4 regions of the Neptuniibacter marinus genome follow, and region 1 is predicted to be linked to each of the others. Evidence: predicted binding sites of a transcription regulator. Region 1 holds the regulator's gene; each other region holds the start of a gene.

The links. Region 1 encodes LexA, which represses DNA repair genes until DNA is damaged. Its sites were predicted from a motif close to TACTGTNTANNTANACAGTA; they were not measured.
Region 2: the regulator LexA is predicted to act here: its motif matches at 2,122-2,141, upstream of dinB (DNA polymerase IV).
Region 3: the regulator LexA is predicted to act here: its motif matches at 2,805-2,824, upstream of uvrD (DNA helicase II).
Region 4: the regulator LexA is predicted to act here: its motif matches at 5,091-5,110, upstream of recN (DNA repair protein RecN).

Annotation. Positions count from the first base shown of each region.
Region 1 is NZ_OZ245004.1:2,650,640-2,658,608, reverse strand. Features, by position in the region: gene topA (type I DNA topoisomerase) at 1-736, shown strand, start outside; gene ACOQOE_RS12565 (DUF6586 family protein) at 749-1,273, shown strand; gene ACOQOE_RS12560 (hypothetical protein) at 1,300-1,539, shown strand; gene ACOQOE_RS12555 (cell division inhibitor SulA) at 1,575-2,045, opposite strand; gene lexA (transcriptional repressor LexA) at 2,048-2,650, opposite strand; gene dinG (ATP-dependent DNA helicase DinG) at 2,808-4,928, shown strand; gene rhlB (ATP-dependent RNA helicase RhlB) at 4,964-6,388, shown strand; gene ACOQOE_RS12535 (hypothetical protein) at 6,351-6,572, shown strand; gene ACOQOE_RS12530 (NAD(P)H-dependent glycerol-3-phosphate dehydrogenase) at 6,592-7,620, shown strand; gene sixA (phosphohistidine phosphatase SixA) at 7,617-7,969, shown strand, end outside.
Region 2 is NZ_OZ245004.1:3,009,169-3,017,137, forward strand. Features, by position in the region: gene ACOQOE_RS14110 (SulP family inorganic anion transporter) at 1-355, opposite strand, end outside; gene ACOQOE_RS14115 (nucleoside deaminase) at 442-1,008, opposite strand; gene dinB (DNA polymerase IV) at 1,043-2,107, opposite strand; gene ACOQOE_RS14125 (GNAT family N-acyltransferase) at 2,247-4,019, shown strand; gene ACOQOE_RS14130 (IS481 family transposase) at 4,153-5,193, opposite strand; gene ACOQOE_RS14135 (hypothetical protein) at 5,316-7,043, opposite strand; gene ACOQOE_RS14140 (DnaJ domain-containing protein) at 7,305-7,802, shown strand; gene ACOQOE_RS14145 (hypothetical protein) at 7,792-7,969, opposite strand, start outside.
Region 3 is NZ_OZ245004.1:186,027-193,995, forward strand. Features, by position in the region: gene polA (DNA polymerase I) at 1-1,301, opposite strand, end outside; gene ACOQOE_RS00860 (DUF2782 domain-containing protein) at 1,399-1,677, shown strand; gene ACOQOE_RS00865 (homoserine kinase) at 1,714-2,673, shown strand; gene uvrD (DNA helicase II) at 2,839-5,049, shown strand; gene ACOQOE_RS00875 (AraC family transcriptional regulator) at 5,065-5,949, opposite strand; gene ACOQOE_RS00880 (nuclear transport factor 2 family protein) at 6,239-7,000, shown strand; gene ACOQOE_RS00885 (hypothetical protein) at 7,369-7,662, shown strand; gene ACOQOE_RS00890 (ABC transporter substrate binding protein) at 7,626-7,969, shown strand, end outside.
Region 4 is NZ_OZ245004.1:3,589,785-3,597,753, forward strand. Features, by position in the region: gene dapB (4-hydroxy-tetrahydrodipicolinate reductase) at 1-86, opposite strand, end outside; gene cysE (serine O-acetyltransferase) at 99-902, opposite strand; gene dnaJ (molecular chaperone DnaJ) at 979-2,112, opposite strand; gene dnaK (molecular chaperone DnaK) at 2,250-4,175, opposite strand; gene grpE (nucleotide exchange factor GrpE) at 4,330-4,923, opposite strand; gene recN (DNA repair protein RecN) at 5,119-6,783, shown strand; gene fur (ferric iron uptake transcriptional regulator) at 6,872-7,297, opposite strand; gene ACOQOE_RS17030 (outer membrane protein assembly factor BamE) at 7,415-7,762, shown strand; gene ACOQOE_RS17035 (RnfH family protein) at 7,768-7,969, opposite strand, start outside.

The DNA.
Region 1 (7,969 bases):
TCCGAAAGAACGTTGTAAATGTACTATTAACTTAACCCCTGGTGATGAGGTGGTTAGCGTTGATGGTGATGACGAAGAAGAGTCACGTATTTTACGTAATAAACATCGTTGCGGCATATGCGGTTCGGCGATGGACTCTTATCTAATAGATGAGAAACGTAAACTTCATGTGTGTGGTAATAATCCCGATTGTTCTGGTTTTGAGGTTGAGGCTGGAGAATATAGAATTAAAGGTTATGACGGGCCTGTATTAGAGTGTGATAAATGCTCGGCTGAAATGCAGTTAAAAACAGGTCGGTTCGGTAAATATTTTGGTTGTACAGAGTGTAAAAACACCCGCAAGTTGCTAAGAAGTGGTGAAGCTGCACCGCCAAAAATGGATCCTGTTCCTATGCCTGAATTGGCTTGTGAAAAGGTTGAGGATACATATATTCTTCGTGATGGGGCATCAGGCTTATTTCTTGCTGCCAGTCAGTTTCCACGAAATAGGGAAACAAGAGCACCAAAAATTGTTGAGTTGTTGCCGCACCAAAGTGAAATAGATCCTAAATATGAATTTTTGTTTAGTGCGCCTAAAAAAGATGCTGATGGAAATTTAACGGTTGTTCGATATAGTCGCAAGACTAAGGAGCAATACGTCATGACCGAGGTCAATGGTAAAGCGACCGGTTGGCGGGCATTCTATCAGGATGGGAAGTGGGTCGTTGAAGAAGCCCGCAAAAAGGCGAAAAAATAGTTAGGGTACTCCATGAGCGGTATTTATTTAGCACGGACTAATCAGAAATTAAGTTTTACACGTATTCATCTTGAGCTACTAAAGCAAGCTCAAGATGATACCAGCTGGAATAAACATGCACTCATCGAATCATTTAATGAATCTGTTCTTTTTCACTTAATGTCTGCTTATGACGCGTTTTTACGTGAAATAGCAGAAGTTTATAAAGTGGATACTGAAACTTTAGAGGGTTACCGATCGTTAGCTGCTGAACTTGAAGTTACCGGTGTTGAAAGCCCCGAGCTAAAACAATTAAGTGTGCTAGAGAATGATTCGACAGCTTGGCTACATAAGATGATAGGTGCTTATGAAGCCTGTTGGCATGGTGCGGATAAGAAAGGGGCTACTAGCGATACTAAAAGCCTGTCAGAGATCCATGTGTTGCAGGTTAATCCTGATCATGCGGAAGATAAGGCGATTATAGTCGAGTATGAAGGTTGGTTTAATGCTTTGTCTCAGTTAGTTGATTCTCTGAGAGAAGGAATGCAGGAGTGGTAAAATAAGTGTCAGGTATAGCGTCGGAAATGGTATTAGAAATAATAGAGCTTGAAAATGGTGAATTGGCCATACGGAATGCAGATAGTGATGCGGAGCCAATGATTAAGGTTAATTTCTCATCTGAGTTGAAAGATAAGTTAAATGGGCACTATCTTGACGTAGCGCGGGTCATGTTAACCGCGGGTATTCAGATGGTTGCCGAATCAGGTTTTGACTTGGATGATAATGCCGAGTCTGAATCAGAGCCAGAACCTATTATTCATTAAACTGGATTGCAAAAGCCCTCTTATCTATCAGGGCCTTAGCTATGCTGTCTTCGACGTATAACTATTCCGTGGCTTTGCCCTTGCTTTGCCGCATTTTCTAACTCATTTAGCTCCTTTTCTGAAAGGTAACCAGGCCATGAAATGACGGAGTGGCTTGTGCCTGTGCTTAAGGCTTGTTTAGCTAAAGCGAAGGTGCTGTGCTTGTTATCTGGGTTTAACAGAATTACTTTGTTTAGATCTATGCCCGCGTCAGCTAGAAGCTGTTTAGGTAAAAGTACAGGGGGTGCAATCCAGACAAACCATCTATCATCTTGACTCAGTTGTGCCAGTAGAGGCATGAGCATAGGGATGTTAGAGAAGTTGTTATTCTGCACTACAATCTCTGTAACACTGCCAGCTAACTCCGATTTTGTAGAAGGGGTTACCGGAAGGGATGTAACTTTAGCTGATACTTTGTTTTTTAGAAGAACAAGTGGAGCCTTAGTACTTACTGGAAGTGCCATCATTTTTAGTTACCTCTGCGAATTACACCAACGCTTAAGCCTTCAATCGCGATTTCTTGCTCTTTCAAGTCAATGACAATCGGTTCAAATTCTTCATTTTCAGCGATAAGATAAACGATATTTCCCTCTTTCTTAAAACGTTTAACCGTGACTTCATCTTCAATTCTTGCAACGACAATTTCGCCATCTTTTGCTGTATTACATTGGTGTACTGCAAGTAGGTCTCCATCCATAATGCCAATGTTTCTCATACTTTCACCTTTTACTCGAAGCAGATAATCTGCTTTGGGTTGGAAAAAGTTTGACGAAATTGTGCAGTGATCTTCTACATGTTCTTCGGCTAATATCGGGGAGCCTGCAGCAACTTGACCAATAATAGGTATACCTAAATCGGCTTCGAGCTCAGGGACTCTGATTCCTCGTGATGTACCTGGAATAATTTCAATAGCTCCTTTACGTGCTAAAGCCTTCATGTGTTCTTCAGCTGCATTAGCTGATCGGAAGCCTAAGTCCCGGGCAATATCGGCACGGGTAGGCGGGTAACCCGTTTCGTCGATGTGTCGCTTGATACATTCAAGCACTTCAGTTTGTCGTTTCGTTAGCTTCATAGTATTTGTCTGTTTGTTTATACAGTACGTGTATTTTTATACAGTATTTTGCGTTTGTAAAGAAACTTATGTTTTTTTATACAGTGTTTTTTGTTTTTCTTCCTAGTGAGCTGTTAGAATTACATCTAGACATCCAATCCTAGGTTCGGTACTTCCTTTGTTAGATAAGCAGCTTAAACAGTCAATACAGCAGGCCTATAGTACGTTCTTAAGTAGTCGTGGGCTTCAATCTCGTTATGGTCAAAAAATGATGATTGCTGAGATTGCGCGAACTTTAGCTGCGATCTCGCAGAACAGTGAAGGCGAACGTAATGGTGGTTCGCATATTAGTGTGGTAGAAGCGGGAACAGGTACGGGTAAAACATTAGCCTATTTGTTGGCGGCTGTTCCCATTGCCCAGCAGCGAAAGAAAAAGGTTGTTGTATCTACGGCAACAGTTGCTTTGCAAGAGCAGCTAATCATGAAGGATCTGCCCCAGTTAGTAACAGAGGCTGGCGTTAATCTGACCTATGGCTTGGCGAAAGGACGTGGTAGGTATTTTTGTATTTCTAGTGCAGAAAAAGTACTAGAGCAGCAAAATGAGTTAGGCCAGATCGCGTTGTATGAAGATGAAGTTGCGCAAAAAATTGATCAGTCAGATATTTCTCAAGTTCAGGAATTGCTGAGTTTGTATGCTTCTGGTGAGTGGGATGGCGATCGTGATGGATTAAAAAATACTGTGGCTGATCCTATTTGGCGGTTATCCACCAGTGATCATATGCAGTGTACTAATCGGCGCTGCAGTAATTTTTCAATTTGTCCTTTTTTTAAAGCCCGACAAGAGCTTGACCGTTGGGATCTGATTGTTGCAAATCATGACTTAGTGTTAGCTGATCTCTCCCTTGGCGGTGGTGCGATTCTTTCCGCTCCGGAAGATACGATCTATATTTTTGATGAAGGTCACCATCTTGGTACGAAAACTACAGGTCATTTTTCTTATAGATTACGTGTTAAATCTAGTCAGCGCTGGTTGGCGAAAGTTACTCGTTCATTAAATAAGCTGCTAAATGACACATCAGCGCATGTGGTATTGCAGGGCTATGTAGAAAAAATGGCTAACCCCTTCTCTGATATGGAGCGTTCACTTGAGGAGTGGCAGTTGCTGTTGCAGCAGTTATTAATAGATAAACTTCAGGGGGCAAGTGACCGTTATCGGTTTGCTCAAGGGGTTATTCCTGAGCCTTTGCAACTTATTTGTCATAACTTCGCTACGGCAGCCGAACGTGTTGTACTCAAATTGGAGCAGATAGTCGATCTATTAAAAGAGGCGATGGATGGTGAGTTGGCTGATATTGATAGATCCATTGCTGAAAAATGGTACCCGCAAATGGGTGTTTTTCTCTCAAGAATGCAGGCTATGTTTGGTTTAGCTCGCTCTTATGCATCTCCTGATGAGAAAGGGGGGCTTCCGACAGCACGCTGGGTCTTACGTGTTGACGGTAATGAAGGTTTAGATCTGGAGTGTTGTAGTAGCCCTGTATCAGCTGCCGCGACACTTCAGGAACATCTTTGGTCCCAATGTTATGGTGCTGTTGTAACTTCAGCAACACTAACAGCATTAGGACGTTTTGATCGTTTGTATGCCGATTTAGGTATTCCTGTAGATAGTCCGTGCGCTATATTTCCTAGCCCGTTTAATTTTAGTGAGGCTGCTGAGCTACGGGTTCCAGCAATGCGTACCGATCCCAGTAATCCGAATGATCATAATGGCGAATTGGCTGAAATTTTGTTGGCTTCTTTGCCTAAAGAAAAATCGACCTTAGTGTTATTTAGTTCTTGGCGACAGATGCGGTATGTTCTTGAGCAGATGCCTGATAAGATGGTCGACAATATTTTGGTTCAAGGTGACCTTGCAAAGCATGAGATTTTGCGACTGCATCGTGAACGTATAGATAATGAACTGCCAAGTATTATTTTTGGACTTGCTTCGTTTGCGGAAGGGGTAGATCTTCCTCACGAATATTTGACGCATGTGGTTATTACTAAACTGCCTTTCGGCGTGCCTGATGACCCTGTGGATGCCACATATTCAGAATGGATAGAATCTCAAGGCGGCAACCCGTTTGCTGAGTGGGTTATACCTATGGCCTCGATGCGTCTTACTCAGGCGACTGGCCGATTACTTAGAACAGAAAAAGATCAAGGTATAATTACTCTACTGGATCGGCGGTTTATTACGCGTCGTTATGGTAAGCAGTTGTTGGCAGCATTACCGCCGTATAGGCGAAATTTTTCTTAGGATATATTGAGTTGACTATAGATAATACAATGGATATGCATGAAAAAAATAAGACTGAAAGGAAGGTGAGATCTGTACCTTCTCACGCATCACGGTCGGATGACCGCGCTGAATGGAGTCCAGACCAAGTAAATATTCCTGCGGTTGAAGGAAAACAGCGTTTTTGTGATTTCAATTTGCCAGATACTGTTCTTCATGCTATCGCCGATCTTAATTTTGAGTACTGTACAGGGATTCAGGCTGCAACAATTCCGGCTGCGCTGGATGGTAAAGATATAATTGGTAAGGCCCAGACAGGTACAGGTAAAACTGCTGCTTTTCTATTGGGAATTATCACCGACTTAATCGATTTCCCAATCGAAGAAAAACGTCGTAAGGGTGAGCCAAGGGCTTTAATTGTCGCGCCGACTCGTGAGTTAGCGTTACAAATCGCTGATGATGCTGAAAACTTAGCTAAGTATACGGATCTTCATGTGGTTAGCCTTGTTGGAGGTATGGATTACGATAAGCAACGCCAAAAGCTAAAGAAAAAACCTGTCGATATTCTGGTCGCAACGCCTGGGCGTTTAATCGATTTTGTAAACCGTAAAGATGTCGATCTGTGGAATGTGGAGATACTGGTTCTTGATGAAGCCGATCGTATGCTAAGTATGGGCTTTATCCCTGATGTACGTACTATTGTTCGTAATACACCGCGCAAAGGGAGTGATCGTCAGACATTGCTTTACAGTGCAACGTTTACCGATGATATTTTGAGCTTGGCGGAACAGTGGACACTTGATCCCGTGGTTATTGAGATCGCTCCAGAGATCAGAACCACTGATAATGTGAGTCAAACCGTATATCTTGTGGCGGCGGATCAGAAATACCGCTTACTGCGGAATTATATGGATAAAGATCAAGCTGAGAAGGTTATTGTTTTTGGTAATCGTCGAGATGAAACACGTCGTTTAGCCGAAAAATTATCTAAAGATGGGATTAAAGCGGCGCTAATGTCGGGTGAAATTCCACAGCAAAAACGTGTGCGTACCTTAGAAGATTTCCGTAATGGGAAAATCCAAGTACTGGTTGCAACAGATGTGGCTGGGCGTGGTATCCATATTGATGGTGTGACCCATGTTTTTAACTATCAACTGCCTGAAGATCCTGATGATTATGTTCATCGTATTGGACGCACAGGGCGAGCGGGCGCTGCCGGCGCTTCTATCTGTTTTGCCTGTGAAGATGATTCCTTCCTTATTCCAGAGATTGAGGCGGAAACAGGGGTTAAGTTAAACTGTATCCACCCGGAACCAGAGCTTTTACAAGAGCCGCAAACGGCTCCTCGTACACCCAAAAAAGAGTCGCCGGTTCCGCAAGAATTAGATTTAAAAACTGAAGCTGTCAGCAAAGATAGCGGAAGTGAAATTAATGGAAGTGACGATGCAAAAGGACATACACAAGACAAAGCGTCTAGCTAATATTGTTGCGGTAGTATTTAGTGCGGTGATTGCCGCATTAGGTGTTGCCGGGTATCAGCGCACAGATGATCCTTTACAGTTGATGCTTTTTTTAGGCTTGGCGTGTTTAGGGTATTTCATCGTTCTGCTGTTATTTAAAGGCATTAATAAAATGCTGGATAGCTTGGACGATTCTGTTAAATAAGTTTGTACTGGAAAAAGTTATGTCTCAGATACGTAAGGTGGCCGTTCTTGGTGGGGGTAGCTTTGGTACCGTTATCGCAAATATGGTAGCGGAAAACGGTTCTTATGTTCGTTTGTGGTTAAGAGATGAAGTGCTTGCCGAAGCTATAAATCACAAGCATGAGAACGCTCGCTACCTTCCTGGTTATATCCTTTCTGACCGTTTGTCAGCTTCAACTTCGTTACAAGACGTTTTGTCAGATGTTGATCTAGTGCTTATCTCCATTCCTAGTCAATCCTTTCGTCAGGTTGTTCAGCAAGCACGTCCTTTTTTGAAGGCGGATCAGATGTTGGTGTCTACAACGAAAGGGATTGAAGCCAATAGCTTCCGTTTAATGAGCGAGATTCTTCGAGAGGAGATGCCCTCTGCCCGTATAGGCGTACTGAGCGGACCTAACTTAGCGAAAGAAGTGGCGGCTAAGCAGTTGACGGCAACAGTTATTGCTAGTGATTGTGCAGAGTTACGAAGCGAAGTGCAGGCTAGGCTTCATTCATCCTATTTTAGAGTCTATGCCAGTTCGGATACTTATGGTGTTGAACTAGGGGGAACCTTAAAAAATATCTATGCAATTGCTGCAGGCCTTAGTGCTGCTCTTGGCATGGGTGAAAACACCAAAAGTATGTTGATGACACGAAGTTTAGCCGAAATGAGTCGCTTCGCTGTTTCTATGGGGGCAAATCCCATGACCTTTATTGGTCTTGCTGGTGTAGGCGATCTTATAGTGACGTGTATGTCTCCATTAAGCCGTAATTACCGCGTAGGTTATGCTTTAGGTGAAGGCAAAAGTCTTGAAGAAGCTGTAGAGGCTTTAGGGCAGGTAGCTGAAGGTGTAAACACTATAAAGCAAGTTAAAGAGAAAGCTTCTGAAATGCAGATTTATATGCCTTTAGTAGTTGGGCTGTATGAGGTGGTTTTCAATAAAGCGCCTATTGCTGAGGTCGTTAAAATGCTAATGATGAGTGAGCAAAGCACGGATGTAGAGTTTGTTCTTCCACGTGAGGGAGTATGAAGTTCTTTTTGATGCGTCATGGTGAAGCGGAGCATTCAGCTTCATCGGATGCTAAAAGACATCTAACGACAAATGGGATTAAATCAGTAAGAGGAAGAGTGAATCAATACTCTGAGGACTTATCTGAGATTGATCTTATTATTCATAGTCCTTACCTTCGTACGATTCAGACATCGGAGATTATAGCTGATAGCCTGAACTTATCGTCGGCTCTCGTAGAGTCTGCTCTCTGGACGCCAGACTCTGACCCTTTAGTTGCACTGGAGTCGTTGGCGCATCATAGCCAGTCAACACCTATAATTGTGACCCATATGCCGCTAATCTCTATTGTCGAAGCTTTATGCTGTGA
Region 2 (7,969 bases), 360 kb from region 1:
TAACCGGATGTGGTACTAAACGGATAAACTTACCTAATCGAAAAACACCCGCCAGTACTTGAAATATCCCCATTAATACAACAGTTGCAAAGAGATATTCCACACCATGATCAGCGACTAAGCTCACCATCACTACAGCAAGAGCACCCGTCGCACCCGAAATCATTCCTGGACGACCACCAATAGCAGCGGTAATAAGTCCAACCATAAAAGCGGCATAAAGGCCTACTAAAGGATCGACACCGGCTACAAAAGCAAACGCAACAGCTTCAGGCACAAGCGCCAATGCAACGGTTAATCCAGATAAAACATCGCTTTTAAGTGATTGTGTCCGCGACACAAGCAATTGAATCATTTACCACCTCAGCCATATACTGGTTCTTTTTTAACCAGACTTGAAAAGCGCGCGAGTATAACAAATCTACGGGCTAATTTCAGGTATCAAGAACGAATAGTTAACATAAGTTTCTGCCGCAGACCTTGCATCTGTGCAGATGCAATATCTGAGGCTAAGATAGAAAGTTCCTTCTCTTTATTAAAGCATTTAATAACAATTAGTTGAGCAAGATTATCCCACGCAGCTGGCAACTTATTGCAATGCGACATCATTCCACCCGCTTTATCTTCAGCTAAATAAATAATCTGACCTATCCCTGAGGCTAAAATCCGACCGCAGCACATAGGGCAAGGTTCTAACGAAGAGATCAGCTGCAAGCCTTCTCGATCCTTATAATCAGGAAACATATTTTCAAACTGATCAAGAACTCTCATCTCCGCATGCGCGGATGAATTAAACCCTTCACTAAACACCTGATTAGCCGCCTCAGCTAACAGATTATTATCCCGATCGACCAAAACAGCACCAACGCCATAGTTTCCCTCTTCCAAAGCTTCCAGCGCTAATTCACAACAACGAAACGCCCATTTATGTTCCCCTAATCGGTATTCAGGCGCATAAGTAGCTAAGCGAATTTTCAAACTCTCAATATTATTGTTATCAGTGCTCATCGCGCCACCACCTTGTAAAGCTTTCACTTAAAAATTAAGACTTATCTAGTAAGCTTAGCTGCAAAGGTTGTTCTTTGGAGCTTTCCGTTAATTTATATCCTACCCCTATCAGCCTTACTGGGCGTTGACCTCGATTGAAAGCATCCATTAATAGCTGTCGAAAATGGACAACGTTAGGACAAGCGACCTGATGTTCTGCTGTCGTTTGGACAAAATCACAAAACTTAACTTTCACCACAATCCCAGCAATCGACCGAGTCTCCTGTAAACGCTTATAACGTAAAACTAGCTTTTCTATTAACATAGGCAATTGAGCAACACAGCTATCAAGATCTAAAAGGTCCTGAGAATAAGTATGCTCCACACTAATCGACTTTCTTATTCGACTGAGTTTAACTGGACGCTCATCAATACCACGAGATAGGTCAAATAGACGTTGGCCGAACTTTCCAAACCTATCAACTAATTCAACCAAGGATTTCGCACGTAGATCTCGACAAGTCTCTATATCCATTTCTTTTAGCTTCTCAGCGGTTTTCATACCAACACCGGATATTTTTTTAACCGGTAGATTCAATACGAATTCATCTACTTTACGAGGGTGAACAACATAAATACCATCGGGCTTATTCCAATCACTCGCCACTTTGGCTAAAAATTTATTAGGCGCAACCCCAGCGGAAATAGTAATTCCTATCTCATCTCTTACTCGATTTCTTATCTGATCTGCGATTAAGGTTGCACTGCCTTGGCAATGATTTAATCCTGTTACATCAATAAATGCTTCATCGAGTGAGAGCGGCTCAATAATATCGCTATATTCAAGAAAGATACTCATCACCTGCTGGGAAACTTGACGATATTTAGCCATATCTCCTGAGACGACCCGTAAATCCGGACACAACTTTAATGCCTGAGCGGTAGACATCGCTGATCGAACTCCAAACTCCCTAGCAATATAGTTACAGGTAGCAATCACTCCTCGTCGATCAGCACTACCTCCAATTGCCATGGGAATGGATCTTAATTCTGGGTTATCTCTCATCTCAACTGCCGCAAAGAAACAATCACAATCGCAGTGAATGATCTTACGTTGCATAAATACCACCAAGATACTGTTTATATATACAGTATTGTAATAAAAAATAGCCTAAGCTGAAAATCTATTTTCAGTCGTCACAAAACCGTCACGTTTCTGTAAAGAGTTAGTCACCTAACTCACCTATATTTTTCACCTTATGAATACACGTGAAAATACCCTCATCATTAAAGAGCCAACTATTAACGTAGAGAAAGCTCTTGTAAGCAAATACCCTGCTTTTATTGATAAGCCGGCGCCGTTTAAACGCTCTGCTCTATTTATGTTGAAAAAACTGGTTCATGAAAATGAGATAAATAGTTTTCTCGACATTAATAAAGATGCAACAGGGTTTGAATTTATTGAACGGGTTCTGGAATATTTCAATTTTGGTTACAGCATCAGCAACCATGATAGAGCCAACATTCCATCCTCCGGCCGAGTGGTGATTATTGCTAACCACCCATTGGGGGCCTTAGATGGGCTCGCTTTACTTAAAATGGTCGGCGAAGTTAGACGCGATGTAAGGATCGTAGCTAATGATGTTCTTATGAACTTCGACCCTATAAAAAACTTGTTTCTCCCTGTAGACAACTTAGGCAAAAGCACGCGTAAAAGAGATATAGAACGTATTGTTGAGGCCCTTCATCAAGAACAAGCAATTATCGTCTTTCCCGCTGGCGAAGTTTCAAGAGCAGGCATAACAGGCGTTAAAGATGATAAGTGGAACAGCGGATTTATTCGTTTTGCCCGCAAAGCTAACGCACCTGTACTTCCTATTTTTATCGGTGGAAAAAACTCATCCTTGTTTTATAGCGTTTCTTACATTAACAAAACCCTCTCAACATTAATGCTAGCTAGAGAGATGTTTAATAAGCGCTCGGTCACTATCCCAATGCGTGTAGGTGAGCCCATTCCATTCAGTCAAATAGATGCGGTACCTGTATCCACAGCTGAAAAAACTAAACTGCTGAAAAAACACCTTTATCGTATAGCAAAAAATAAAAAGCCCCTTTTTCTAACGGAAAAAACGATCGCCCATCCTCAAAATCGCCAGAACCTAAAACAGGAACTAAGAGAGTCCGAACTCTTAGGTGAAACCATTGATGGAAAAAAGATCTATCTCTTTGATTACAAAGCAGAGTCAGCAGTTATTCAGGAGATAGGACGTCTGCGGGAGATCGCTTTCCGCTGTGTCGGCGAAGGAACTGGAGATAAAAAAGATTTAGACCTGTATGACCAATACTATCGTCACCTTATTTTATGGGATGAAGAGGAGCTAGAGATAGCAGGGGCCTACCGCCTTGCTGAAGCGGGAAAAATGGATCCAACGGCAACCGATACCGGCCTATACAGTGCAACCCTGTTCAAATATGGAGAACAGATGAAGCCCTATTTCGAGCAAGGAATAGAGTTAGGCCGAAGCTTTATTCAACCCAAGTACTGGGGAAAACGTAGTTTAGATTACCTCTGGTACGGAATTGGTGCCTATCTACGTAAACACCCTGAAGTACGCTATATGTTCGGTCCTGTAAGCTTGAGCAACAGCTACCCGAGGGTCGCTAAAGATATGCTTGTATGGTTTTATAGCCACTATTTTAATGATAACGAAGACCTTGGCCATTCATTCTCCCCTTATGTTTTAGATCAAGAAGCTCTAAATAATATGGATCGAATGTTTAGTGGTGACAATTACAAAGCTGACTTTAGAGCCCTAAAGGAACAACTGGAATTTTTAGGCGTTAGTGTACCAACGCTCTACAAACAATATAGTGAACTCTGTGAAGAGGGAGGCGTGCGTTTCCTTGATTTTGGTGTTGATGCCGACTTTAACTACTGTATTGATGGGCTTGTGTTAGTCGATATTGAGTTCGTGAAGGCAAAGAAACGAAAACGATATATAGGCGAAGATCCCATAGCAGAAACACTCTAAGTGTGATCAAAGCTCGCAACCAATAAAAAAGCCCCAAGAGCAAACACTTGGGGCTTTTTAGATTCAGAATGTAAAGTGTAGTAGCTCAGACTTGATCTGACAGTTACCCGTTTTTTATCTGGTGTCTGTCAGTTTAGATCTGGGCTAAATTCTTCTCGGCCCAGACCCGTTTACCATCAAGCAACGTTTCCATTGGCGTTCTACCGCAACATACCTTGCCCTGATGAGTTCGTTCATTGTTGTAGTATTCCATCCAGCCGTCCAGATCTTTTTGTAGTTCCTCAAGTGATTCGTAGAGCTTTTTACGGAAAGTTACTTGATAGAACTCATTCAAGATCGTTTTATGAAAGCGTTCACATATACCATTTGTTTGTGGGGACATCGCTTTAGTTTTGGTGTGATCAATATCGTTTATAGCAAGATAAAGCTGGTAATCATGCTGATCGACCCGACCACAGTATTCAGTTCCTCGGTCTGTAAGAATACGCAGCATAGGAAGCTCCTGTTCTTCAAAGAACGGTAATACCTTATCGTTGAGTGTATCTGCAGCAGTAATCGGTGTTTTAGTGGTATAGAGCTTACAGAAAGCGATTTTGCTGTAAGTATCCACAAAGGTCTGTTGGTATATACGGCCAACGCCTTTCAGGTTACCTACGTAAAAGGTGTCCTGAGACCCCAGATAACCTGGGTGTATCGTCTCAATTTCACCGCATGCTTCATCATCAGATTTCTTTTTCTCAAGCGCTGCAACCTGAGCATCGCTCAGGATGATGCCGTCGTTAGCAACTTTATCTTCTAAAGCTTTCAGTCTCTTTTTAAAGTTCTCAAGATTATGTCGAACCCAAATTGAACGGACGCCACTACCTGATACAAAGACACCCGACTTACGTAGTTCATTACTGGTACGGTGCTGACCATGAGCGGGTTGTTCAATGGCATAAGCAACGACAGCTTGTTCTGTTGCTTCATCCACTCTGTTCTTGGGATTCGGTGCTCTACGGCTTTTGTTGATCAGGCTATCGATACCACCTTCTTCAACAAGTTCCTGATAACGATAAAACGTATCTCGTGATACGCCCATGACTTTGCATGCTTTGGACACATTCCCAAGCTCTTCTGCCAAATTCAGCAAGCCAGCTTTGTGTTTAATGATTGGATTGTTAGTATGGATCATGAGAGTTACCTTTTGTTTTGATTTAAGATTCGACACCTTTATCAAAACGGGTAACTCTCTCTTTTTCAAGATGATGTGTCAGATCAAGTCTGAGCTACTACATGTAAAGCTACACCTTGGCGCTAAGGTGCTTTAATATCCGCTTCACTCTCAATTAAAATGCCCTGCTCATTCAGATTAATATCCATCTTCACTCGCATATCCATATTTTTCAATACGTCTAGCTGCTCAGTGACTTCTGGATCACCTGCCATCTCTAGAATAGGCAGTATCGGCTCAAACATTTTTTTATAATCAACAGAGAAGCTCAATAGGCCATTACTTTCGACAGTTTCACCTGCTAACTGATCAGCAATCGCCTTTCCTTTCTCTCCATTATAAACAACCAAGTGCTTACCTTTTAAAGCCAACATAGGTTTAATATCAACCTCGGTCGGAAGAGGCATAATTGTCGATAGATCAACAGGGCTTCCATCTGTAGGCAATTGCAGTTGCGCCAATTGTGGAACAAAAGCTTTAGCCATATTAAACAGAACAGCTGGATCCTCTGCACTCAAAGAGACGATACCATCTAAAGAGTTTAACTTAGGCGCTGAAGAGTCCATAGAAATAGAGAAATCTTGAACCCCAACCGCTACACCTTTAACCCCTTGCGCCATACCGGTAAACATACCTAAAGCAGCAGGGTTGGCTTGCTGAATATCCGCCTGCATCTCCAATAAAGGTTCACACTTATAGCTTGGCTCAAGCATGTTGCTCCAGATTGATGATAATGCGGGACCTAACTTATTCGCATCAAGCCCTAAGCCCATCCCAAACACTTGCGCATCACTAAGATAAGAAGGAATAAAACCCTGCATAGAGGTAAGCGCATCAAGCACAACTTTATTATTACTTTCCACCACTAACGCAGCCTTCATATAGCTCCGTTCAGAGGTGATTTTCAAATCATCGTGACTACGTATACCTGCTACTGTGCGCGGCCAGTTAGCTGCCATCGCTCCCATCTCAGCCTGACATTCAGCAGTGCGAACCCTATCTAGATCCGTCCCCTTTCCTTCCATCTCCATCGCTTTAGTCAACATAGATGCCAATCTATTGCCATCCGCCGTAGTAAATGCAGTGACTAGCCCTTTATGATCAAGATAAGAAAGGGTTGCATTAATAAAGCCATGTTTCGTTTGAATATCTTCCAAAATACCAGCGTCCTGCAACGAAGCTGCTGGTTTGGTTTGCGCTAAAGCCAATTCAACGTCCGACTCAGTATTCACATGCGTATTAATCGTCCAAGTCGCCCAGCCATTTTCATAAGCAACAAGCACTTCAAACTTTTCACCCTTAGCGTTACTTTCAAAGCTATACGCTCTATATACCAACTTATTTAATGTACGCGCCTCATGCTTAAAACCACTCTCCTGTTCAGCCTTATCTAAAACTGCCCACAAGCCCTGTTCATCGGTCACTTGATAACGCACAACTGGCATAAAACCGACAGCATAAACAAACGTTTTTATCTGATCAGGAAGCCCGAACGTTTTCTGAAAACTTTCTACTGAATGCGCAGCTTCAAAATAAGACTTAACTAAACTCGCAAAAAAGCGCTCCTTAGGATCTGTTCCATCATCCAGTTCTTCAAGCAAATCATCCGGAATTTTTGCTTGGGGAAACATTGTAGAATTCAGGTAATCCTTAAGGGGAAATGACTCAAGTTGACCTGAAAAGATCACACTATCCGCAGGCACGTATGCTAAAGGAGAGTATTCTGAAGAACCTGACTCGCCTTGCTGATTGACCATATAACCAACTGCACCAGCGGCAATGACTGCGCCGGCAATAATAATTTTACGCACCGTTTAAAGCTCCATTTTAATGTTTGTAAGAATCTTAACTGATCATTTTAAAACTGTCCCGATTTAGCCTAGAAAAATCGAGGCTATTCGGTATAAAAATATATACATAGTGACTCAGGTCTATAACCTAACACAGCAATATACACTCAATCTAAAGTTTGCCCCCCTATTCAGGGCCGTTTATCATGCAGGTAATGAACCTAAAGTCAGGTTATTAAAACACTGAGTTATAAAATGACTATCATCCGATAAGGGGAATTTGTGAATCCAGTCAGTTTGGTCTTATTAATTAGCATCGCACTTTTAGTGATTTTATGGGTACGCTCACTACCTAAGAAGAAAAAGCTGCCTGCGGTCATCATGATTATTCTGACACTCATTGCACTTTTTGTTCTACTGATGGCTATCACTGGACGCTTAAGCTGGGTCGCTGTTGCCTTTACAGCTCTACTACCTTTTGCTCGCCACTTAGTTCCGACCCTATTAAAAGTGCTTCCTTTTCTGAATATCTGGAATAAACATCGAAAAGAAAAGCGTCAACACAATAATAATCGAAGCTCAGCCAACCAAGGCCCATCCGGCAATAGTCAAAAGGTACGTGAGGCTTATGAAATTTTAGGCTTAAAGCCGGGTTGCTCTAAGGATGAGATCATTGCGGCCCATCGCCGTCTAATGCAAAAAAACCATCCAGATCGAGGAGGCAGTGATTATTTAGCGGCCAAAATAAATCAAGCGAAAGACACGCTACTTAACGGTTAAATCGACGATGTACTCGCTCAGGTCCAACTCGCTCAAGCCTAAGACCATCTGCGCCATAAGTAGAACTATACCCTTTAACGACTAAGCCTCCTCGCTTATCACGCCGAAATATAATCAATTCGTTACCTTCGCGGCCATCAATTTCTGTCAGATGAACTACAATTTTC
Region 3 (7,969 bases), 1.3 Mb from region 1:
GTATCAAAGGCAATACCTTGCATCTCAATGCCGTAATTAGCCAATACATTCATGTCGTATTTAATGTGCTGACCTACTTTCTTATGCTCACTGCTTTCCAATAAAGGTTTTAATTTTTCTAACAAGCGCTCACGACTAATCTGTTCAGGCGCTCCCATATAATCATGTGCAACAGGAACATAAGCCGCGTAGCCCGCTTCAACCGCAAAAGAAACGCCTACCAACTCAGCTTCCATATAGTTCAAACTGGTGGTTTCTGTATCAAAAGCAAACAATTCAGCTGTGGATAACTTTTCAATCCAACGATCTAATTCCGATTCTTCAAAGATAACTTCATATTCAACTTTTTCAGGCGCTACTGGCATCGCACTGTTTTCCGCAACTAACTCAGCAGAAGCTCCACCTCCGGATTGAAGATCTACAAGCCAGGAACGGAACTCGAACTCTTCGAAGAGTTTTATTAAAGCCTCAGTGTCAGGTTCAGGCTTTTTAAAGTCCGATATAGTTTCATGTAACTCAACATCAAGCTTAATCGTTGCCAATAGATAGGAGAGTTCCGCTTTATCTTTATTCTCTTCTAGTTTTTTAGCCATGGTCTTTGCACCACGGAAACCTAAATCAGCAACTTTATCGAGGTTTTCATATAAGTCTTTAATGCCACCAATACCCTGCAAGAGCGCCAGTGCCGTTTTTTCACCAACACCAGCCACCCCTGGTATGTTATCCACCTTATCCCCCATTAATGCGAGAAAGTCGATGATGAGTTCAGGTGGAATACCAAATTTTTCATTGACACCATCAACATCCATTAATGTATCGGTCATGGTATTAATGAGCGTGACATGCTTATTTACGAGCTGCGCCATATCTTTATCGCCCGTAGAAATAATCGTATCAACGCCTTGTTGGCTTGCTTGATGGGCAAGCGTTCCAATAACATCATCCGCTTCAACTCCATCTTCTACAATCAGAGGCATACCCATCGCCTTCACTATCTGGTGAATTGGTTCTACTTGACTGCGAAGATCATCTGGCATCGGCGGGCGTTGCGCTTTATAGTCGCTATAAATATCATCACGAAAGGTTTTTCCTTTTGCGTCAAAGATGACAGCTATAGGGCTATCTGGATACTGCTTAATCAGGCTTTTTAGCATAGAAGTGACCACTCGGATCGCTCCAGTAGGCACACCAGCTGAATTTCTTAAGTCTGCTTGCTGAGAAGCAAAAAAAGCGCGGTATAAATACGAGGAGCCGTCGACTAGAATAAGAGGAGAGTTGGATATTTGGCGCTGTTCGCTCATCTGTAAACCCGAGTTAGTTATCATCAGGGACTGATCATAGTCGATAAATTAAATCGCCTAAAGAAGAAGTCTTCATATATTTAAAGAAGGAAGCGTTATGAAAAAGCTACTATTAGCTGCTTTACTATTAATTACACCTCTCGCACAAGCGGAAGTACCTCCCCTTGTAGATGAAAATGAGCCACAGATCACTATCTACAATGATTCAGATAAAACCTACTACGAGTACCGCATAAACGGTGAATTAAAAGAGATTAAAGTGGTTCCAAAACAGGGCAAAGAATATTACCTAGTGCCTGCACCGGGTGAAGGCAATTTTATCCGCCAAGAAGCGTCGCAAATGTTAATCCCTAAATGGGTGCTATTCCGCTGGTAATTACAGCAATCACTAACCACTATTTGAGTAACACTTTTGGCTGTTTATACACAACTACATGAAGATGATCTGAACCAATTTCTACGCGATTTTGATCTTGGTTTTTTGGTCAACTTTAAGGGTATTGAAGGCGGTATTGAAAATACCAATTATTTCCTATCCCTGGAAAAGCAAGGCATACAAAAGGAGTATGTGCTTACTCTTTTTGAAGAGCTCGATTATGAAGAGCTTCCCTACTTTGTCGAGCTTTGCCAATGGTTATCCGATAGAGATATAGATGTGCCTTTTGCGATACATGATCGTAATGGTATCGGCCTTAAAAAATTAAAAAACCGTCCAGCAGCCATCCAACCTCGCTTCTACGGCGAACATGTTGGTCAATCAGAGTTAACAGCGGAACACTGTGCGGCTATTGGTAAAGTTTTAGGCGAGTTCCACGTTGCCGCCGCCGACTTCTATTTAAAACGGCAAGCACACCGCGGTGTTTTCTGGTGGCGTCGAGAAAGTGAGCTGATTGCACCTAAGCTATCGACGGGTGACCAAAAGTTATTAAAAGAGGAAGTACAACGCTTTGATCAACTTAGAGATAACCCGAGTGATATAAAAGTAGGCACAATTCACGGTGACCTATTCCATGACAATGTGCTTTTTCAGGGAACCGATGTCAGCGCTGTATTAGATCTATACAACGCAGCTACCGGCTTTCTGTTATTCGATCTAGCGATTGTTGCTAATGATTGGTGTAGCAACCCCGACGGTTCAATTGACCACCAACGGGAGGAGGCTCTACTCAAGGCTTACAATGAAGCTCGCCCATTCACTGAAGGAGACCGAGAAGCTTGGGCAGTGCTGAGCTGTACCGCCGCCATGCGCTTTTGGCTCTCGCGACTCATTCCTTGGTTAGATCAAAATAGTGAACAAAAACTAAAAGATCCTGATGAGCTCAAACGAATTTTACTATTCAGGCGCCAACACCCCAGCCAATTGCCCGACTAATTTACGCCAGCCCCCCCTGTATATAGATCTTTTCATCTTACAGGGGCTTTAACCTTCTATGCATTAAGGTAATTCATCTCATCCATCCCCCTTAGTTACTATTAAACTCCATAGCAACTGTTATAATCCTTCACTGATTATTTATACAGTGACTGAAGAGTAGCAATGGACGTAACCCATATAATCGATTCGCTAAATGATGCCCAGCGTAGCGCCGTAACAGCGCCCGTACAGAACCTCCTTGTCCTTGCTGGCGCAGGTTCTGGTAAAACTCGCGTACTGGTCCATCGTATTGCATGGCTTATTCAGATCGAAAAGATGTCACCCTACTCGATTATGGCTGTTACCTTTACCAACAAAGCCGCCAAAGAGATGCGTGGCCGTATAGAAGAGTTGCTCGGCATTAATCCACAAGGCATGTGGGTTGGCACGTTCCATGGTTTAGCCCATCGTTTATTACGTGCTCACTGGCAAGATGCAGGGTTACAAGAAAACTTCCAAATTATGGATAGCGATGACCAGCTTCGTGTCATCAAGCGTCTAGCAAAAGAGATGAACTTGGATGATAAGCGCTGGCCAGCGCGCCAATTCCAGTGGTACATCAACGATAAAAAAGATGAAGGCTTACGCTCAAAACATATAGAGCCCCGTAACGATCCAACTGATCGAAATATGCTTTCCATGTATCAAGCCTATGAAGCCGCTTGTGAACGAGGCGGTATGATAGATTTTGGCGAGCTATTACTACGCTCACTGGAACTACTAAGAGATAAAAACCCTGCGCTACTCGCTCACTATCAGGAGCGTTTTCGTTACATTTTAGTAGATGAGTTTCAAGACACGAATAGCATCCAATATGCATGGTTACAGATGCTATGCGGTGGGCAACGTAAACTAATGGCAGTAGGCGATGATGACCAATCCATCTATGGCTGGCGTGGCGCAAAGATAGAAAATATTCAAAATCTTTCTATCCATTTCCCCGGCACAGAAACCATTAAACTTGAACAAAATTATCGCTCGACTGAAACAATTCTACGTGCAGCCAATGAAGTCATCCGTAATAACCAAGGCCGTCTAGGGAAAGAACTCCATACCGATGCAGGCGAAGGCGAAGCTATCTCGCTCTACTCTGCATTTAATGAGCAAGATGAAGCACGCTTTATCGTCGATCAGATTAGCAAATGGGTGCAAGACGGCAATGTGCGTAGAGAATGTGCCATTCTCTATCGCTCTAATGCTCAATCCCGGGTACTTGAAGAAGCACTGATTCGCAGTGGTGTTCCCTATCGTATATATGGCGGCCAACGCTTTTATGAACGCTTAGAAATTAAAAACGCCCTCTCTTACTTACGTTTACTTAACAATAGAGATGATGATACCTCCATGGAGCGTGTTATTAATGTGCCTACACGCGGTATAGGTACACGTACGGTGGAAATCATTCGTGAACATGCCCGTAGCCAATCGATCTCGATGTGGCGCGCATCAAATGAGATTGTAGAGCTAAAACGCTTGCCCGCTCGCGCCACCAATGCTCTACAGTCATTTATCGATTTAATTAACCAAATGGCACAAGACACCGAAGACACCCTGCTCCATGAACAAACAGAACATGTGATTCAACATGCAGGTTTGGTTGAACACCATAAAAAAGAGAAAGGCGAAAAAGCCCAGTCCCGAATCGAAAACTTAGAGGAACTCGTCACCGCTGCCAAGCAGTTTAACAGTCAGTGGGATGAGTTTTTGGATGAGGAGTTTAACTCTCCACTCGCCGCATTCTTAGATCAAGCAGCCTTAGACTCCGGCGACACCCAAGCTGATGATTTCCAAGATAGTGTCCAGTTAATGACCTTACATTCAGCCAAAGGCTTAGAATTCCCTCAAGTCTTCTTAGCGGGGGTTGAGGAAGGTCTCTTTCCACACAAGATGTCTATCGAGGAACCTGGCCGCCTCGAAGAGGAGCGCCGCCTCTGTTACGTCGGGATTACCCGCGCTATGCAAAAGCTCTACATCACTTATGCGGAATCACGCCGTTTACATGGCCAAGATAATTACAACCGCCCCTCTCGTTTCATTAAAGAGATTCCAAATGAACTGATTGAGGAGGTGCGCCTCAACGCTAGCGTTAGTCGGCCAATGACTAGCCGCTACAATGATTCTGGCAGTAGTCTATTTGGTAGTAACTCACTCAGTAGCAGTGAAATTCCCGAAACAAATCTGGCGCTAGGGCAACGTGTTAACCACAGTAAGTTTGGTGAAGGTACAGTGCTAAACTTTGAAGGGTCTGGTGCTAAAGCTCGAGTGCAAGTGAATTTCGACTATGAAGGGAGTAAATGGTTAGTGGTTGGGTTTGCAAATCTACAAACTATATAAAAAAACAGCCCTATTCTATATAGGATTAGGGTTATGATTTCCCCGAGCATTTCGCTGAAAAACGCTTGGGGTTGTGCCAAGTACACGTTTAAAGAATTTGATAAAGTTCGTCGTCTCACTAAAACCTAGATAAAACCCCACTTCAGCCACCGATGCACGACTATGCGCTAAAATTCGCTGTGCCTCCAAAGCAATACGACGATCTATAACTACTTTTGCAGAGACCCCTTCATATTTTAGACAGGCGCGACTTAAAGTACTTTGTGCATAACCTAGACGCTGCGCATAATAATTCAGACTATGCTGCGCAGTATATTGTTGCTCTAACAACTGAATAAAAAGCTGGTATGTCTTTTGTGATCGACTAGGCAGGCTAACCATTGATGAGAGCTGATCCTGCCAACGGGCTAAACGAAGCAAAATACTTAATACTTCATGCCTCACCAACGCAATATCCAACTGGGAGCCATTAAAAGCAGTAAAATCCCGCCTTAGTCTTAACAATGCAGCCAATAAGTCATCATAAAGCGAGCTAGGTAATAAGGTGCAATTCTGCCAACGATCAAGTGCCAGTAAGCTGCTATCCGCTGCATACATATTATCGCCATAAGGTAACGACTTAGGATTAATCAACACCACTTCAGCATCTAACTCAGCATAATCACTCCACTCCTGAACCTGACCTGGGCGCACAAACAGCAATGAGCCCGTCGATAACCCATACTCAACAAAATCCACACTATGCTTGCCGCTACCTGCTGTCACTAATATCAATATGTAAAACTCAAGCCGCTCGGCAACCGCTGGCAACTTATCACGCATATCTTCCAGCCGAATAGGCTCAATACCTAAAGCGGTTAGTTCTTTATTTTCAAATGAGGTCTGTTTAATCGGCTCCATCACTTTCCCAAATCACATATTTTTAATAAACGCTCGATTTTGATCATTATAAACAATATAGCTACCTCTCCATAAGGCACTATTTCTAAGAAGATAGCTAAAGAAAAAGAGAACTAGACATAAATACACCACGAGCTAATAGCGGTTTCTATCTTATTTGGACATAACCCACATGAACCTAAAAAATAGTAAAACAATAATGATCAAAACCATACGCTGCACGGCAATCGCCGGATTACTCGCCACTACATGTGTATCCAACACAATGGCAGAAACAGGAGAAACGCAAATGAGTTATAAACAAAAAGTGGTCGACTTGCTTAAAAGCATAGAGACAAATGAATCAAAGCCTGTCTCCTATATAAACCCTAACCAATACACACAACACAACTTAGCAGTTGCCGATGGTTTAAGCGGTTTCGGTGCGGTCTTAGCTGCCCTACCGGCAAACTCAGCGGAGGTAAATACAGTCCGCGCATTCCAAGACGGTAACTATGTTTTCACCCATACGGAGTATAATTTCTTTGGACCTAAAATAGGTTTTGATATTTTCCGTTTTGAAGATGACTTAATTGTTGAACATTGGGATAACCTGCAAGAGACTCCGAAAACTACAAACCCGAGTGGTCGCACTATGATCGACGGTGCTCTAGAGATAACAGACCATAACAAAAGTGAAGCCAACAAAACGCTCGTTACAAACTTTGTGACTGATATTTTACTCAATGGCGAAATGAGCAAACTACAAAGTTACTTTAATGGTGATCACTATATTCAACACAACCCTAGTATTGCCGATGGTTTATCTGGATTAGGGGCGGCATTGGAAGCCCTTACAAAACAAGGTATTCAGATGAAGTATGAAAAAGTCCACCACGTTTTGGGAGAAGGAAACTTTGTTTTAGTGGTGAGCGAAGGCAGTTTCGCAGAGCAGCACACATCCTTTTATGACCTTTTTCGGGTAGAAAACGGAAAGATCGCCGAGCATTGGGACACCATCGAAGCAATACCAACCAAAGACACATGGAAAAACAACAACGGTAAATTTTAAACCTGATTAGCTTATAATCATCGGCTTATAAATAGTCACCAAAAGACCCTCTGATTTTCAGTGTCGCAGAGGGTCTCTTACACCATATAACCTAATAAAGCAGACAAGGCCTGTAGATAGATCATCCTCATTTATCTCAACCATAGCCTGATCTTACCATGCAAAAATAGACACAATTTTTTCCAGCATAAAGCTCCCTTACCTTGGTTTATCTGCACAGTTAAACCTACCTATCGAGATCAATATCAATTCAGGTTATACTTGGTAAAAAGTGCTCGTTAGCTCCATAGGAAGCAATTAAGACCATCTAAATTTTACCTTCCTCCCTCTAAATCTTATACAAAATAGATACAGACCAATCACTGCTTATGGCGAGAATTAAACGGATTTTTTATAGACCTAAACAACTCATCTGTCGATGGCTCTTGTCCTGTATAGCCTTATGCTTAACCTTTTTCAGCTATCCATTAGCGGCTGCAACGCTCGCGGTTATATACCCCGATCTGCCACCACCCTACCAACAGGTTTTTGAGCAAATACTTGAAGGGGTTGAGGCTCAGCATGCAGGGAAAGTAATTAAATACTCTATAGATAAACCGCTAGCGCCCGATGCCCTACTAAAAAAATGGAAACAGATGGTATTGACCGAGTCATCACATTAGGGCGTAGGGGCTATGCATACAACAAGATCCTCCGAGGAAAATACCCTTTTGTTACAGGGGCTCTACCCATAAAACCCAACGATATATCTGGTGTCAGCTTAATCGCCGATCCTGCAAACCTGTTTGATCAATTAAAAATACTATCGCCAAACACTCGCCAAATTCACGTGGTATACACAGACCAAAGTCAATGGCTAATTGAAAAAGCACAACGAGCAGCCGCCAAAAAGAAGCTAAAGCTGATCACCGCAAAAGTTGCTGATTTAAGTGAAGCCATTGAGCGCTATCAAAAAATTTTCCAAGAAGC
Region 4 (7,969 bases), 940 kb from region 1:
AATTCTATATTTTCAGTCATTTGGATAGCTTCAATATTAGCTTTACCCATTCGACCCGCTGCACCAGTCACTGCCACTTTAATCATGCGTTTTTTCCATTAGTCTTTGTCATACAGAATATTTTGATCCATATCCAGTGCAGGTTTCTCACAGGATGGGTGTCCTACTGCTCGGGCAGGCACACCAACAACAGTCGTATGTGCAAGCACATCATCAAGGACAACACTCCCACCGCCAATTTTTGCGCCAGCGCCAATTTCTATATTGCCGAAAATTTTTGCACCTGCCGCGATCATGACACCTTCGCGGATCTTTGGATGTCTATCACCTGTAATCTTACCGGTTCCGCCTAAAGTAACTGACTGCAGAATAGATACGTCATTCTCGATCACACTCGTTTCACCCACAACAATACCTGTTGCATGATCAAACATAACCCCTTGGCCAATAACGGCACCCGGATGTATATCCACTTGGAGCACACTACTGACACGACTCTGAATATACATCGCCATGCTTTTACGCCCCTGCTTCCACATATAATGCGCTACTCGATAAGCCTGTATCGCGTGAAAACCTTTAAGGTAGAGTAAGACAGTAGAATATTTATCAATAGCAGGATCGCGTGTACGTACCGCCGCTATATCAGCACAAACTGCCGCAATAATTTCCGGCGCATCACGAAAGACCTCTTCTATGACTAAACGGAAAGTTACCGCAGGTACGGCATCGTCATAGAGCTTTCGGCTTAAAAGATAGGCCAGTGCTGAACATAAGCTTTGGTGGCCTAATATATTGGCGTGGTAATAACCCGCTAAAACTGGCTCATTAATGACTTCTTGCTCAGCTTCTGCAGTAATCTCTTGCCAAAGCCAATCTCGGCATTCTGGATTCTGGCTCATGCCATCTCCGATGATCTTGTAAATACTCAAGTTAGCAGAGACTTTCCTAACCAACCTGAGTATTTGGGACAACTTTTTAGGTCATGTCTTCAAAGAATTTCTTCACGGAATCAAAGAAGCCATGCTTTTTAGGGCTGTGTTTACGTGTACCTTGCTCCATCTCATCTTGGAACTCACGCAATAACTCTTTTTGACGACTACTTAGTTTAACCGGCGTTTCCACAACCACTTTAACCAACATATCACCAACAGAACCACCACGAACAGGCGCAATACCTTTGCCTCGTAAGCGGAACATTTTGCCCGTCTGCGTTTCAGCAGGCACTTTCAGTTTCACACGGCCATCCAAAGTCGGAACTTCAAGCTCACCACCTAGGGCTGCATCAACAAAACTGATAGGTACTTCACAATAAAGATGTTTGCCATCACGCTCAAATATTGGATGCTCTTTAACATGAACCTGAACATAAAGATCACCCGCAGGACCACCATGCGTACCTGCTTCACCTTCGCCAGATAAGCGAATACGATCACCTGTATCAACTCCTGCAGGGATTTTAACGGATAAGGTTTTGGTTTTCTCTTTACGACCCTGACCATGACAATCAGTACAGGGATCAGAGATAATTTTACCTTCACCATGACAGGTAGGACAGGTTTGCTGTACAGAGAAAAAGCCTTGTTGCATACGCACTTGGCCTTGGCCGCCGCACGTACCACATACTTTAGCTGAACTCCCAGGTTTGGCACCAGTACCGTCACACGTTTCACAGGCTACAAGCGTAGGAATCTGGATGCTTTTTTCGACACCACGAACCGCCTCTTCCAGTGTCATCTCCATGTTGTAACGTAGATCAGCACCACGCTGCACGGAGCTTCGACCGCCACGACCACCGCCGCCGCCAAAGATATCTCCAAAGACATCACCAAAGATATCTGAGAAGTTACCATCAAAGCCGCCACCTTGACCGCCACGCATGTTGGGATCTACACCCGCATGACCGTATTGATCATAAGCAGCTTTTTTCTGCGCATCCGAAAGTACTTCGTAGGCTTCATTCACCTCTTTGAACTTATCTTCAGCCTCTTTATCATCCGGATTACGGTCCGGGTGATACTTCATCGCCATACGGCGAAAAGCTTTTTTGATATCCCGATCAGATGAATCTCGGGAAACACCTAATATTTCGTAATAATCTTGTTTCGACATGGTCACAACACTTGTCAGGGCTTAATGCCGGATATGACAACGCGGGCATAAAGCCCGCGGTGCCGAGTAAATCTGCTTTCCAGCTAAAGCCGGAAAGCCAATGCTAAATAGATCCTTTAAATCAGCGTCAATACGACTTATTTTTTGTCGTCTTTCACTTCTTCAAATTCTGCATCTACTGCATCATCGTTACCGCCGGTCTGTTCTTCTCCTGCAGCACCTTGAGCCGCTTCAGCTTGTTGAGCAGCTTCAGCATACATTTTTTGTGCAACAGCAGAGATCGCTTCAGTTAATGCCGCTGTTTTAGCTTCAATCGCGTCTTTATCATCCGCTTTCAAAGCTTCTTCCAACTCAGCAGTCGCTGCTTCAACAGCCGTTTTCTCTTCCTCAGTCGCTTTATCACCCGCTTCTTCCATTGTTTTCTTAGCGGAGTGAACCATGGCATCACCCTGGTTACGAGCCTGAGTTAGTTCTTCAAACTTTTTATCTTCTTCAGCATGGGCTTCAGCATCATTAACCATCTGATCAATTTCATCATCGCTTAAACCTGAAGAAGATTTAATCACGATAGATTGCTGCTTACCTGTTGCCTTATCTTGAGCGGATACATTCAAGATACCGTTTGCATCCAAGTCGAATGTTACTTCGATCTGTGGAACACCACGTGGCGCTGGTGGAATCTCAGCCAAGTCAAAACGACCTAGTGACTTGTTCTGTGTCGCTTGCTTACGCTCACCCTGAACAACATGAATTGTTACAGCGTTCTGGTTGTCATCGGCAGTAGAGAAGATCTGAGACTTCTTCGTTGGAATAGTCGTGTTCTTCTCAATAACTGGAGTAGCAACGCCACCCATAGTTTCGATGCCTAGTGTTAGCGGTGTTACATCAAGAAGTAGAACGTCTTTAACGTCGCCAGCCAGTACCGCACCTTGAATCGCAGCACCCATTGCTACCGCTTCATCAGGGTTCACATCTTTACGTGGTTCTTTACCGAAGAACTCAGACACTTTCGCCTGAACCATTGGCATACGAGTCTGACCACCAACAAGGATAACTTCGTCGACTTCAGACATGCTCAAGCCAGAATCTTTAAGTGCTAGACGGCAAGGCTCAAGTGAACGTTCAACCAGCTCTTCAACCAAAGATTCAAGTTTTGAACGGCTAATTTTAACATTAAGATGTTTAGGGCCTGACGCATCAGCTGTGATGTAAGGCAGGTTAACATCAGTGCTCTGTGCAGATGACAACTCAACTTTCGCTTTCTCTGCACCCTCTTTAAGACGCTGTAGCGCAAGAGGATCGTTGTGTAGATCAATACCTGTATCTTTCTTAAACTCTGCAGCCAAGAACTCAATCAAACGTAAGTCAAAGTCCTCACCACCAAGGAACGTATCACCGTTAGTCGATAACACTTCAAACTGGTGCTCGCCATCAACTTCAGCAATTTCGATGATAGAGATATCAAATGTACCACCACCTAAGTCATAAACAGCGATGGTTTTATCACCTTTAGACTTATCCATACCATAAGCCAGTGCAGCAGCTGTTGGCTCGTTGATAATACGTTTAACGTCTAGGCCTGCAATACGTCCCGCATCTTTTGTTGCTTGACGCTGAGCATCGTTAAAGTAAGCAGGTACAGTAACAACCGCTTCAGTTACCTCTTCACCGAGGTAGTCTTCAGCTGTTTTCTTCATTTTTTTCAGAATCTCAGCAGAGACCTGAGGTGCAGCTAGTTTTTCACCTTTTACTTCAACCCAAGCATCACCGTTGTCTGCTTCAATAATTTTGTACGGCACCATTTTGATGTCTTTCTGTACAACTTCATCTTTAAAGCGACGACCGATTAAACGCTTGATCGCAAATAATGTATTATTCGGGTTAGTAACTGCCTGACGCTTAGCCGGCTGACCAACCAAAATTTCACCGTCTTCTGCGTAAGCGATGATAGAAGGCGTAGTACGATCGCCTTCAGCGTTTTCAATTACTTTAGTTGTGTCACCATCTAAAACAGAAACACAAGAGTTTGTGGTTCCTAAGTCAATACCGATGATTTTACCCATTTGTATCTGCTCCAATTCGCGCTGCCCGATTACGACGGACAGTATTTAAAACTTGTAAAAGATAGCTACACTGTCGTGCTCTCAACTATCTCTCATGCTATGCAATCTATATAAGTACGTTTTATAAGGTTTCAAGGGTTACAAGTAAAAAAACTTATCCTTTTGCAACCACAACCATCGCCGGACGTACCAACCGGCCATGTAATGTGTAACCTTTCTGCATGACAGCAATAACGCTATTAGGCTCTGCATCAGGCGCATCCACCATTGACATCGCTTGATGTAATGCAGGATCAAACGCTTCACCTAAAGGACTAACCTGTTCCATCTTGAACTTCTCAAGTCCAGACAAGAACATCTTCATCGTCATCTCAACACCTTCACGCACAGGCTGCAGTGCTTCATCATCACCAAAAGCTTCAATTGCACGCTCTAAGCTATCAACAATTGGCAGCATTTCATTAGCAAATTTTTCTACACCAAATTTATGTGCTTTTTCGACATCCTGCTCAGCACGACGGCGAACATTCTGAGCTTCAGCCTGAATTCGAAGCATCTGATCTTTCAGAGATTCAACTTCTGCTACAGCAGCAGCTAACTCTTGAGCTAATGTCTCAGCATTCTGCTCTTCGCTTTCCCCATTCTCATCAACAATCTTTTCTGCTGTTTCTGTAGCAGCATCAAGTTGCTCATCATTTACAGATTCTGTTTGCTGGTTATCTTGTGGTGTCTGTTCTTCATGTGCCATTGCTACTCTCCAGCCAGCTCCGTGTTAACGTCACGGAAAGTCTAGGTATTAATTTCATTTGCAGCTTATATGGGGCCAAAGAGATACCTTTCAACACTTGAAAGCACTTTTTTTCAGATAAATTCAGATAAATATTGCATCAGCACACAAAAAAGCTTATATAAAAGTACTGTATAAAAACACATGTAATTTATTATGCTGAATCAACTGACTATTCGTGACTTTGCAATTGTTGAAAGCCTTGATCTAGAACTCAATCAAGGCATGACTGTCGTAAGCGGTGAAACTGGGGCCGGCAAGTCCATTATGCTAGACGCTTTGGGCCTCACTTTGGGCAACCGTGCCGAAGCCGGCACTGTAAGATTAGGCGCTGACAAAGCGGATATTACAGCAAGCTTCAATATTGCTGATATACCTAGCGCAGAACAGTGGCTACAAGAGAATGACCTAGATAACTGCGGAGAGTGCATTTTAAGGCGCGTAATCACTAAAGAGGGGCGCTCTCGCTGCTATATTAATGGTCGCCCTTCACCGGCTAGTTCTGTCAAATCTTTAGGTGAACACCTGATCGCTATTCATGGCCAACATGAACATCAACGCTTATTAAAAAGGGACTATCACCGCACACTACTAGATGACTTTGCGGGACTCAATAAGCTGGCCGAGCAAACACGCCATGCATTCCAACATTGGTCAAAACTGAATACAGAACTGACCCATTTATCAGAACAAAGCGCTGAGCAAACGTCACGCATTCAATTATTGAGCTATCAAATTGAAGAACTTGACCAGCTCGCTCTACAAGAAAACGAATTGAAGCAACTTGAACAAGAACAAAAAACCTTATCCAACGCCGGCGAAATACTGAGCACAGGCCATGAATTTATAGGCCTCGCCAGTGATAACGAAAATAGTAATTGTGTGCAATCACTTAACCACTGTCGTCAGCTTCTCACGGGTATCGAGTCTGAATCCCCCTCAGTCCGCCAAGCAGCCGAAATGCTTGATTCAGCCTTAATCCAAGTAGAAGAAGCTAGTACCGAAATTCGTCACTACCTAGACAGAGTGGAGATAAACCCAACACGCCAACAAGAGGTTGAAGAGCGTTTATCAACCATTTTTGAAATTGCACGCAAACATCGTATTAAACCAAACGAGATCACAACACTACATAAAGAACTTCAACAGGAATTCAACTCGCTCAGTCGCACCGATGAAGAACTTGAACAGTTAGAAGCATCCGTTGAGAGCGCATATTCAAGGATCATCGAACTCGCAAAAAAACTCAGCGAAAAACGAAACAAAGGCGCTCAAAAATTAAGCAAACTTGTCGATCAGCAACTACATAGTTTAGGCATGCCCGCAGCGTCGTTAACTGTGCAACTATCTACTTTAGAGAAACCAACCGCTAATGGACTAGAAGATATTGAGTTCTTGATCATAACCAACCAAGGCCAGCCAGCAAAACCTCTCAACAAAATAGCATCTGGCGGTGAATTATCTCGTATCAGCCTTGCTATTCAAGTAATCACGGCACAAACATCTACCACGCCCACACTTATTTTTGATGAGGTTGATGTAGGTATAGGCGGAGCTATAGCTGAGGTTGTCGGTAAACTATTAAGAACATTAGGCCAAAGCGCACAGATTCTTTGTGTCACTCACCAACCGCAAGTTGCATCACAAGGGCATCAACATCTATTTGTCAGCAAACGTAGTGATAAGCAACAGACCCATACCCAGATAGATCAATTAACAGAAGATAGACGGATAGAGGAGATAGCTCGCATGCTTGGCGGTATATCCATTACCGAACGCTCCATTGAGCATGCTAAGGAGATGTTAGATCTACAGCATTAACCTTAAAAAAAACAAGGGTTATAACAAACACTAAAAGACCAGCATAATTGCTGGTCTTTTAGAATTCACCGTAGCTAAGAATTGACGCTTACTTTTTACCTATGGAATCTTTATGGATACCGTATAGATAAAGCGTTCTATCAGTAACAACAAAACCCATAGACTCAGCAATTTCGTTTAATAGAACATTCAACCGCGGATCATTAAACTCTTTTACCATACCGCTTTTAACGCAAACAATATGATCATGTGCTTCATCACGCGCCAATTCAAAAACAGAGTGCCCACCTTCAAAGTGATGACGTGTCACTAAACCTGCGGCTTCAAACTGAGTTAATACCCTATAAACTGTTGCTAAGCCTACATCCTCGCCCTTTTCCATCAGTAATTTATAAATATCTTCAGCACTGAAATGATCACCTTCACCGGCTTGCTCCAGTATTTGATAAATTTTTACACGAGGCAAGGTAACTTTAAGACCCGCTTTTCGAAGTTCCTGATTTTCAAGTGACATAATAATTCTCTAGGCTATTTGGTGTTATCAAGTAAGCATAACAAGCTTAATAACTTGTTCAAATGCGTACGAATCTTTATTATCCGCATTTACGCACAATTGTGGAAGCAAAAACAGATGCAAAAACTACTTATTATCGCAGTACTCACTATAGTACTGTCTGGTTGTTCCGGTTTTCCTGGGGTTTATAAAATTGATATTCCACAAGGCAATGTAGTTAACCAAGAGATGGTTGACCAATTACGTCCAGGAATGACGGAAAACCAAGTCCGTTTCATTATGGGCAGCCCACTAATAACCGATACCTTCCATGAAGGCCGCTGGGACTATCTATATAGCAAGAAAAGCGGGTCAGAAAACGATGAAGGTTATATTCGCGAGCGCATATCCCTCTACTTTAAAGACGGCAAGCTATCCGGCCTAAATGGCGATTTCCGTCCAGGCGGTGGTAAAAGCGACAATTAAACCTGTTAGCGCGCAGCAGCTTCAGCTTCTTTTTTTGCTTTCATTTTAGCAGCGCGCTTTGCTCTAACCTCTTTAGGGTCTGCGATCAAAGGTCGATAGATCTCTACTCTCTGACCTTCACGCAAAACTGTTTCCTTAGGGTTTTTAATCGCTTTAGAAAAAATCCCCATGGGTGCTGTTTCTGGATCAATTTCCGGAAAGATCTCG